One region of the Thermorhabdus hydrogeniformans genome, then DNA from elsewhere that is predicted to be linked to it. Evidence: riboswitches for the same ligand, from Rfam matches in the RefSeq annotation. Region 1 holds a riboswitch; each other region holds the start of a gene.
The links. Region 1 has a riboswitch for thiamine pyrophosphate ahead of thiC (phosphomethylpyrimidine synthase ThiC). Riboswitches for the same ligand answer to the same signal wherever they lie in the genome.
Positions count from the first base shown of each region.

Region 2: linked by a shared signal. The riboswitch ahead of thiT (energy-coupled thiamine transporter ThiT) and the one ahead of thiC (phosphomethylpyrimidine synthase ThiC) in region 1 are both predicted to bind thiamine pyrophosphate.
Region 3: linked by a shared signal. The riboswitch ahead of thiS (sulfur carrier protein ThiS) and the one ahead of thiC (phosphomethylpyrimidine synthase ThiC) in region 1 are both predicted to bind thiamine pyrophosphate.

Region 1 is NZ_JBJYKD010000023.1:19,504-22,781, reverse strand. It holds gene thiD (bifunctional hydroxymethylpyrimidine kinase/phosphomethylpyrimidine kinase) at 1-361, opposite strand, end outside; gene thiC (phosphomethylpyrimidine synthase ThiC) at 375-1,673, opposite strand; TPP riboswitch at 1,725-1,829, opposite strand; gene ACKX14_RS11135 (nucleoside kinase) at 2,012-3,278, shown strand, end outside.
Region 2 is NZ_JBJYKD010000033.1:17,936-21,213, forward strand. It holds gene ACKX14_RS13340 (DNA methyltransferase) at 1-868, shown strand, start outside; gene ACKX14_RS13345 (CPBP family glutamic-type intramembrane protease) at 1,081-1,464, shown strand; TPP riboswitch at 1,660-1,767, shown strand; gene thiT (energy-coupled thiamine transporter ThiT) at 1,845-2,501, shown strand; gene mfd (transcription-repair coupling factor) at 2,980-3,278, shown strand, end outside.
Region 3 is NZ_JBJYKD010000045.1:77-3,354, forward strand. It holds gene ACKX14_RS14570 (hypothetical protein) at 82-1,167, shown strand; TPP riboswitch at 1,365-1,464, shown strand; gene thiS (sulfur carrier protein ThiS) at 1,533-1,739, shown strand; gene ACKX14_RS14580 (thiazole synthase) at 1,743-2,510, shown strand; gene thiH (2-iminoacetate synthase ThiH) at 2,528-3,278, shown strand, end outside.

The DNA of each region.
Region 1 (3,278 bases):
CGATGGCCTCTTTTTTTAGAAGATAATAACCGCTTTTTGAAATCATGACCGGGTCCAGCACAATATTTTTTGCATTCCAACTCTTTAATGAAGACGCCACAGTTTCAATGATGGTACTGCTTGACACCATGCCGATCTTAACGGCGTCTACCTCAACATCCTCAAAAATCCGGTCTATCTGTCCCCTTATAATTTCTTGGTCAAGCTCCCTGACGTCAAAAACACCCATTGTGTTTTGGGCGGTGACGGCCGTTATGACGCTCATGCCGTATACACCCAGGGCACAAAACGTTTTTATGTCGGCCTGGATGCCCGCTCCGCCTATGCTGTCGGAACCTGCGATGGTCAAGATTTTCTTCATAAACAGCTCTCCTTTAACAGTCGCTCCTGCTTTTTCCCAGGTATTTGGCAACAATGTCCATGGCGCAGAATTTGCCGCACATGGTGCACGTCCTGACATCCGAAGGGTTTTTTTCGTCCCTGTATCTTCGTGCTTTCTCAGGGTCCAGCGCCAGCTTTAACTGAGACTCCCAGTCGAGGTTTTTCCGGGCTGCGGCCATTGTTAAATCCCACTCTATCGCTCCCGGAATACCCTTTACTATATCGGCCGCATGGGCCGCAATCCTGGATGCTATAACTCCCTCTCTTACGTCTTCCTCCGTAGGGAGTCCCAGGTGCTCTGCAGGAGTCACATAGCACAGGAAATCGGCTCCGGCGGACGCCGCCACGGCCCCGCCGATGGCGGCGGCGATGTGGTCGTAACCCGCTGCCACGTCGGTCACAAGAGGCCCCAGCACATAAAAAGGCGCTTCGTGGCATATCCTCTTTTGAAGCTGAACATTGGCCTGAACCTGATCCAGCGGCACGTGTCCGGGGCCTTCCACCATCACCTGCACCCCATGTTTCCAGGCCTCCTGCACCAGTTCGCCAAGTATTATGAGCTCCTGGATCTGGGCGCGGTCTGTGGCGTCGGCGATACAGCCCGGCCTCAAGCCGTCTCCCAGGCTCAGGGTCACATCGTATTTTTTGGCGATTTCCAGCAGCCTGTCGAAGTGTTCGTAGAGAGGGTTCTGCTTTTCGTTTTTCAGCATCCAGCCCGTGATGAAGGCCCCGCCCCTGCTCACGATGTCGGTTATCCTGCCCTCCCGCCGAAGCCTTTCTACAGCCTCCAGTGTCAGGCCGCAGTGAACGGTGATAAAATCCACACCCTGTTCGGCCTGCTGTTCTATAACTTCAAAAAGCTCGTCATCCGTGAATTCAATGACACTGCCGTTTTTGTTCTGGGCCAGAACCCCAACCTCATAAACCGGCACCGTTCCCAGAGGCACACTGACTTCAGAAAGCATGACCTTTCTTATGGATTTAATATCCCCTCCGGTGGAAAGATCCATTATGGCATCGGCTCCGGCGTCTATTGCCGTTTTTGCCTTGGCAAGCTCCGGCGCCATATCGGGGTACTTGTCGGATGTCCCGATATTGGCATTGACCTTTGTCCTGAGCCCCTTTCCTATGCCGCACGGTTTTAACCCTCTGTGGTTGGGATTAAAAGGGATTACTATCTTGCCTGCGGCAACTCCCTCTTTTACCACTTCCGGGCTTATTCCTTCTTTTTTTGCCACCTCCCTCATCTCATCTGTTATAAATCCTTTTCTGGCCGCTTCCAGTTGGGTCATTTTTATCCCTCCAGAAAAATAAAATCCGCATCCGAAGGGATGCGGTTTATAAACACTGATATTCTACCTTCCCTTCGCTGGCATTACCCAAACAGGTTCTAAGGGTTCGGGATTGTCCCGTCTCAGCCGCTCTAAGCAGCACCCCTGGTAGAAAATATTTAGTTTGATTCATTATACTTTAAAAACAGGGTAATGTCAATTCGGTTCTACAACTGTGAAATTTCCTGCCTGAAGATGTGGTATAATAGCAAAGGGAACCTTGAATTGATTTATGGAAAAAAGAAATGTTAAGTATTAGATTATAAAATTGCACTGTATTAGCAGGAGGGGGTAACGTTATGAAGGTTACCATCGATGGCCGTGGAGAAAAATTAATAAATGAACCCGTGGCGCTTCTAACACTGGCAAAAGAATATCAAAAAGAGTACTCATCACCCATTGTCGGGGCCATAGTGAACAACCGGCTCAGGGAACTTACATACGTCCTGAAAGAAGATGCCCGGCTGGAGTTTCTGGACCTTACCACGGAAATAGGCATGAAGATTTATGTAAGAAGTCTTTCTTTTTTGTTCATAAAGGCATGTCACGATGTCTTACCGGGCTGCAGGGTCCACATTGAACACTCCCTTGGAGATGGTCTCTACTGTGAGATATACAGGGGAGAGCCCATCAGTGAGGAAGATGTGGAAGATATTGAAAGCAGGATGAGGCAGCTGGTGGAAAGGGATATCCCGATCCTGAAGACGAAGATGTCCGTCGAAGAGGCCGCCATAATGTTCAAAAAAATGGGCCTTGAAGACAAAGTGAGGGTATTGAAGTACAGGAAAGAACCCTTTGTCAATATATACGAACTGGACGGTATGAAGGACTACTTTTACGGTTACATGCTGCCATCAACCGGCTACCTTAAATGGTTTAAACTCAAATTTTACCTCCCCGGCGTCATACTTCAATTCCCCGGCAGGTCAAATCCCACCCTGGTGGCGCCATACCGGGAACAGCCGAAACTTGCCAGGGTATTCAGGGAAGCCGAGCGATGGGCCCATATTCTGGGAGTCGCCGATGTGGGCGCGCTGAACGACTACATCGCCGCCGGCAGGGCCGGTGAAATCATCCGAATAGCCGAGGCCCTGCATGAGAAAAAGATAGCCCAGATAGCCGACACCATATATGAGAACAGGGAAAGAATGAGGATAATTCTCATTGCGGGCCCATCCTCATCGGGCAAGACCACCTTCGCCCAGCGCCTCATGGTCCAGCTCAGGGTAAACGGACTCCGGCCCATATCCGTATCCCTGGATGACTACTTTGTTGACCGTGATAGAACTCCTCTGGATGAAGAAGGTAAACCCGACTTTGAAGCGCTGGAGGCCATAGACATAAAGCTTTTCAATCAACACCTGACCAGGCTGATTCAGGGAAAGGAAGTGCTGCTGCCCAGATATAATTTTCATACTGGCAAAAGGGAGTATCAGAACATCCCCATAAGGGTGGACAGGGACCAGCCCATTATCATTGAAGGCATACACGGCCTCAATGAGCGTCTGACGTTGTCTATCCCTAAGGAGAACAAATTTAAAATATACGTAAGCGCCCTCACGCAGC
Region 2 (3,278 bases), on a different contig from region 1:
AGATCGGACTTTTCTCCTGCTCAACCGCCCGGCCCAGGACCTCTCGGAAATACCGTGTGAAAGCGTCGACTACTGCTTTACCGACCCTCCCTACGGGGGCAGTATTCAGTACTCCGAGCTCACCCTCCTCTGGCGGTCGTGGCTGAAAATGGGGGATGATTTCGCCGCTGACGAGATAACCATAAACGACTTCCAGGCCAAGAGCGAGGAGGACTTTGAAGAGATGCTGACCCGGGCCTTTCTGGAGATCTACAGGGTCTTAAAACCCGGGCGCTGGCTTTCGGTAACCTTTAACAACAGGGATCATAGAGTGTGGTGCGCCCTTTTAAACGCGTGCCGGGCGGCGGGTTTTGAAATGGTTAACATAGTGCCTCAAGAGCCCTTGGGTCGTTCCTTTGTCCAGTCATGGAGCGGCAACTCCCTGAAAAGGGACCTTATATTGAATTTCAGAAAGCCGGGAGGCAGACGGGCACCGCCATGGAGGAATCAGACCGCGGCGGCGGATGACGGCGGCAAAATTCCCCTGAAAGGCGGCAGCGGCGATGCTGTGCCCTGCGGGGAAAGCCTCCGGTGCCGGAGGGCTGCCGGGCCGCTGCCGGTGAAAGACATAATTTTAACGAGTGCCGGGGAGTATCTGTCGAAAAACGGCGACGCCACTTTGCCGGAACTTTTTGAGGCGGCCATCATGAAGTGGATAAACCTCACCTACGGCGGGGCCAATCCCGGCGGGGAGGGTACCTATTTTGACATGAATTTTGTCGACAGGTGCCTCTCGGAGACCCCCGGGTTCATTAGAAAGTTGGCCGGAAACGGCGTATGTTATTCGCTTTCCCAGCCCAAACGAAACAACGGGGCAGGCAGCTCCTAGAAAATGGCTGCCGCTCCCCCGGCGGAGGCCGAAGGGTTATAATGTAAGGATTAAAAACATAAATTACAGGACAGAATAAACCCTGACATCCGGAAAAGCGATTTTCATATCTTCGATTTTATATGCCCGTATGGGTCTACCTCGAAGATACTTCTGGGTTTAGGGAGGAGATTTTCATATTTTCTTTTTCTCAGACGCCCCAGGCTGCGGCCGTGTTAGCGGGGCTGCTGGCCGCGGCGGTTTGTTACCATTTGAACGGCAGGGCGTTGAAGGCCTTCGGGGAAGAGGCGGTCACGTACGCTGCACCCGTGTTCGAGGAACTGCTCAAGACGGGATTTGCGCTGGCACTGGGAGGCGGGGTTTTTTTGTCTCACCTAACCTTCGGGGCTGTGGAGGCGGCTTACGACCTCTACAAAAACCGGGGCGCCCCGGCCTGCCGGGCGGGTATTGCCGGATTTGTAAGCCACGGTGTTTTCGGGGCCGTAACCGGGTATTGCATAAAGTATTTTAACAACCCCCTGCCCGGCTTGATTGTGTCGATTCTCATCCACATGGGCTGGAACTACACAGTAATGAATTTTAATAAATTGTTTTAAAGGCCGCTTAAGAGCCGTGTTTTTAAAATATCGCCGTTCAGACTCACAATACCTATAAAATCAATAAAAATCATCAAAATAAGCCCGTATTCGAGTGATGTTCAGCTTGATAAATTTGTAAAAGAGTGATATATTGAATACACCAAATAAAATTATTATCATTTAACCCTTATTCAATTAAAAAATTAACCTGACTATGTCCACTGGGGGAGCAGGTATGCTGAGAAAGCAAGGGAAAGCCCTTGCTGACCCTTTAAACCTGATCTAGGTAATGCTAGCGCAGGGAAGTGGCAAGATTAGCCGTAACTTTGCGTTACGGCTTTTTCATCTACTCTCCGGACATAGTCAATCCACTATGGGCCGGAGAGGAGGTGATTTATTTGGATTACCTTATCGGCGTATTTAAAGACCTGACCGAACTCACTCCCGTCACCCTTTCGGTACTGGCGGCCATTGTCTTGACGGCGGTGCTGCTTATGGTGGTGGGTCCCAGGGCGCGTTTCAACTCCAGGGCTATAGTCTATGGAGGGCTCTGCACGGCCATAGCCTTTGTGTTATCCTATATCAGGCTCTATCACTGGCCTCAGGGAGGGTCCATAACGCCCGCCAGCATGCTGCCGATGTTTGTCTACGCCTATATATTCGGGCCTGCGGCGGGGATAGCGGCGGGGGCGGTTTACGGCATCCTGCAGCTCATTCAGGACCCCTTCATAGTCCACCCGGTGCAGGTGCTGCTGGACTACGTCATAGCCTTTGCAGCCATGGGTCTTGCGGGCTTCTGCAGGAACAACATAAGTCTGGGCGTGCTGCTGGGAGGTTTTGGCCGCTTCTTTTCCAGCTTTCTTTCAGGCGTCATTTTCTTCGCTTCCTATGCGCCGGAGAATATGAGCCCCGTTGTTTACTCCATACTGGTTAACGGCCTGGTTATCGGGACCGACAGCCTGATCTGCTTTGTCGTATCCCTTCTGCCCCAGGTCCGGGCCCTGGTGGAAAGACTGAAGCGGGGCACCATGACACAGGCGAGTGAGCAAGCTTGAAATCCATGCCGGTTCCCGGTCGAAGCATTCACGGCGGAAAAAGGGAAATAGCCAGAATATGAATTTTAAAATTGTTACCATTTTTGGTGCGCCGCTCTGCCGGCGCGTTTTTGTTCGGCCGGCGTAATATTGTGCGGGTGCAGGAATGAATATCACATTAAATGTGATAATATATTACAGTAAGCGTGATATTAGCAGGAGGTGTAACGCGCGCCCGGTGGATTGTTTCCCCGCGGTGGCCCGCTGGCCAAAGAAAACCTGGTATGACGGGAGGAGTTTATTAATTCACTTATCAATCGCCTTTCCGGAGGGCATAGCATCATGCCGGCCGGCCCTCGCGCGGACGGATTTTTTAAATTTGTTGATACGGCCTTATAATTGGGGTATAATAATAAAGTCGGCCCATGCTTTTAACAGGGCTTTTCGGTATTTGTCAGAATATTTATAAATCAACTTTTTTTCAAGACGGGAGTGTATGATGATAGATGTAGTTAAGTTTTCGGAAGAAATACCTGAATTTAACAGGCTTGTCAGGGATCTGAACAGAGGGCTGTCCAATTTACTCGCATACGGTGTTTCCGATTCCCAGAGGGCTTTTTTGATTTCTGCGTTAAAAAAGAAGACGGGCGCCCAGATCCTGGTTGTCACCGCCGACTCTCTGGAGGCGAAAAAGATTTCCGACGATCTGACCTTTTTCCTGGGGCCCGACGAGGTGGCCGTTTTCCCGGCCAGCTCGGTTATACCCTATGAGACCGCCGCCAGAAGCCTGGAGTTCAC
Region 3 (3,278 bases), on a different contig from region 1:
GAGAGAAGGTGATATTAAGTAAAAGTCTGTAATGATTCTCCGGGCTTTTCTTACAAAATTATTATTTAAAGGAGGTTTAACATGGCTGTCAAAGAAAAAGTGGTCGTTGGAACGGAACGCAGGATGGAAACCATAGAGTGGGTTGGTTTGAGTCTGTTATTTCTTTCCCTTGTAATATTGTTTGTAAAGCCCGCCATCATCGGCGGAATTTTCGACGCCATGGTCGGCAGAGTGGTACCCATAGTCGTGAAGGTGTATCTTACCGGTACACTGGGCAGCGCCATCATACTCAGCGTCATGACAGGCCGGATCCTGGAGCGCCTCGGTTTCACCGACGCCCTGGTCCGGGTGTTTACCCCGCTGGCCAAACTCATTAGAATTACTCCCCTGGTGATCGTTCCTGCCATCTACAACATCCTCGGAGATATCAACGCGTCGGGGCGCATAACAGCTCCCTCGCTAAAAAAAGCCGGCGCCACAAAGGATGAGCAGAAAATAGCCATCGCCACCATGTGCCAGGGCAACCAGTCTTTTTCCACTTTCATGCTGGGCCTCTTGGCCTTTACGAAGGGCGGAATATGGGCCTTCCCCATTATCGTGGTGGGTCTGTTCCTGCCGGTTATCCTGGTGCCGTTTATCCTGAGCAAGACCATTTACAGGAATGTGAAATACAAAGACATAAGTGAAATGCCGAGGTTCACCCCAAATACCCCCGCCATTCCCACGATATTTAACGGTGCGCGGGAGGGGGCGGAGCTGTTATTCCTGCTGCTGATACCGGCCGCCGCCGTGGTGTTCGCTCTTATCGGCGCCCTGGAATTTGTAGGAATATGGAAGCCCATAGAAGCCGCCATATCCTCCTTCCTCTCCGCACTTTCAATCGACCCGACCACAGGTCTGCAGTCAATCCTGGTGTCGCCCACACTGGCCATGAACACCCTGGTGGAGACCATATCCAAGGTGCCGCCACGCATGGCGATCGGCTCATTCATTCTTGGCGCCTCGGGGTTCCCCCTGCAGATCCCCCTGGCCCAGATACCGGCGGTGTGGTCTCAAAATTCCGACCTTACCGCCGGTGAAGCCATGCAGGCATCCATAGTGGGTATGATTATCCGCATCATATCGGCCTTCATACTTGCATGGGTTTTGACGCCTTTAGTCGTATAACCTACCTTTTGACAAACAATGCCGTTTTTTAACGTCAGAAAGCGAGAGCGGGTAAAATATCAGCAGCTGGCTGAAGCTGAAACAATGGCCGGAAAATGTCTTTTCAGGATGGTTACTTTACAAATTTCAAAATAAGGAATAAAATTATATTTATAGAAACAAAAAAATAAAATTATACTTTAGAAACATAAAATAGAATACATTACTAGGGGTGCCGAAAGGCTGAGAGGACCAAAAGTCCAACCCTTTGAACCTGATGTGGGTAATGCCACCGGAGGGAAGTAATGAGGATTGCTTAAAAAGTAAATCGGAGCTTCCATTGATTCCCTATCGATGGAAGCTTTTATTTTTCCTTTAAAGGAGGGGTGTATTTGAAAGTCATTCTAAATGGGAAGGAAGAAAACCTCGCAAATGCAGTAACCGTTGGTCAGTTACTGGACATGAAGGGGTGCAGGCTTAATTCGGTGATTGTGGTGGTCAATTCTTCCGTTGTCAGGAAGGAAGACTGGGACAATTTTGTAATAAGCGAGAACGACCAGGTCGAGATAGTGAGAATCGTGGGAGGAGGATAAAAAATGAATGATAATTTAATAATAGGCGAAAGGAAACTGGAAAACAGGCTGTTTATAGGGACCGGGAAGTTTTCGGACTACCGGATCATGGGGGAAGCCGTGCGACAATCAGGAGCTCAGGTAGTTACCGTGGCCCTGAGGAGAGTTAACCTTGAACAGCCTCAAGAAAGTGAGCTAAATTACATACCCGAAGGTTGCATCCTCATGCCCAATACCTCCGGCGCCAGAACCGCCGAAGAAGCGGTGAAAATCGCCAGGATAGCCAGGGCGGCCGGCTGCGGCAACTGGGTCAAGATAGAGGTGGTGACCGACCAGAGGTACCTGCTGCCGGACAACTATGAGACCATAAAAGCTACCGAAATCCTTGCAAAAGAAGGATTTGTGGTGCTTCCATACATTAGCCCCGACCTGATGGTGGCCAAGCGGCTAATGGAAGCTGGAGCAGCCGCCGTAATGCCCCTTGGCGCCCCCATTGGTTCAAACCGGGGTCTCAGGACTCGTGAATTGATTCGTATCTTAATTGAAGAAATTGACCTGCCGGTAATTGTGGACGCAGGAATCGGCAAACCCTCCGAGGCGGCGGAGGCCATGGAAATGGGTGCAGCGGCGGTACTGGTCAATACCGCCATTGCGACTGCAAAAGATCCGGTTGCAATGGCCAGAGCCTTCAGCCTTGCAGTAAAGGCCGGAAGAATGGCTTATTTATCGGGTCTTGCGCCAACCAAAAAATATGCCGAGGCCTCATCTCCACTGACCGGGTTCCTGTATTAAAAATGGAGGCGGTATTAATGAGCTTTTACGATGTCTATAAGGAGTATGAGGACTTTGATTTTGAGCGTTTTTTCCTGAACCGGACCGAACAGGACGTATTGAACGCCCTTTCCAGAGAACACCTGGATGAAGTCGATTATCTGACGCTTTTATCACCGGCGGCCGGAAATTTTCTTGAAGAAATGGCACAAAAAGCCCACAGCATAACCCTGAGAAATTTTGGAAGAGTGATTTTTCTGTTCACGCCGTTATACCTGTCTGATTTTTGTGCGAATCAGTGCGCCTACTGCAGCTTTAATGCCAGAAATAAGTTCGAGAGGAAAAAGCTCACTCTGAAACAGGTGGAAGAAGAGGCAAAAGCCATAGCCAAAACGGGAATAAAAGAAATACTTATACTGACCGGGGAATCGAGGCAGCACAGTCCGGTATCATATATAAAAGACTGTGTGGGTATTTTAAAGAATTATTTTTCCAGCGTTTCAATAGAAATCTACCCCCTTGAAGAAGAGGAGTACAGGGAACTGGTCGAAGCCGGCGTGGACGGCCTCACCATGTTTCAGGAGGTCTACGACCCGAAAATATACGATAAATATCATTTCGGCCCCAAGAAAAATTACCATTATCGGCTGGACGCCCCGGAAAGAAGCTGCCGGGCAGGCATGAGGACGGTGGGCGTGGGGGCTCTCCTGGGTCTTGCCGACTGGAGAAAGGAGGCATTTTTTACAGGACTGCACGCCGATTACTTGCAGAAGAAATTTTGGGATGTGC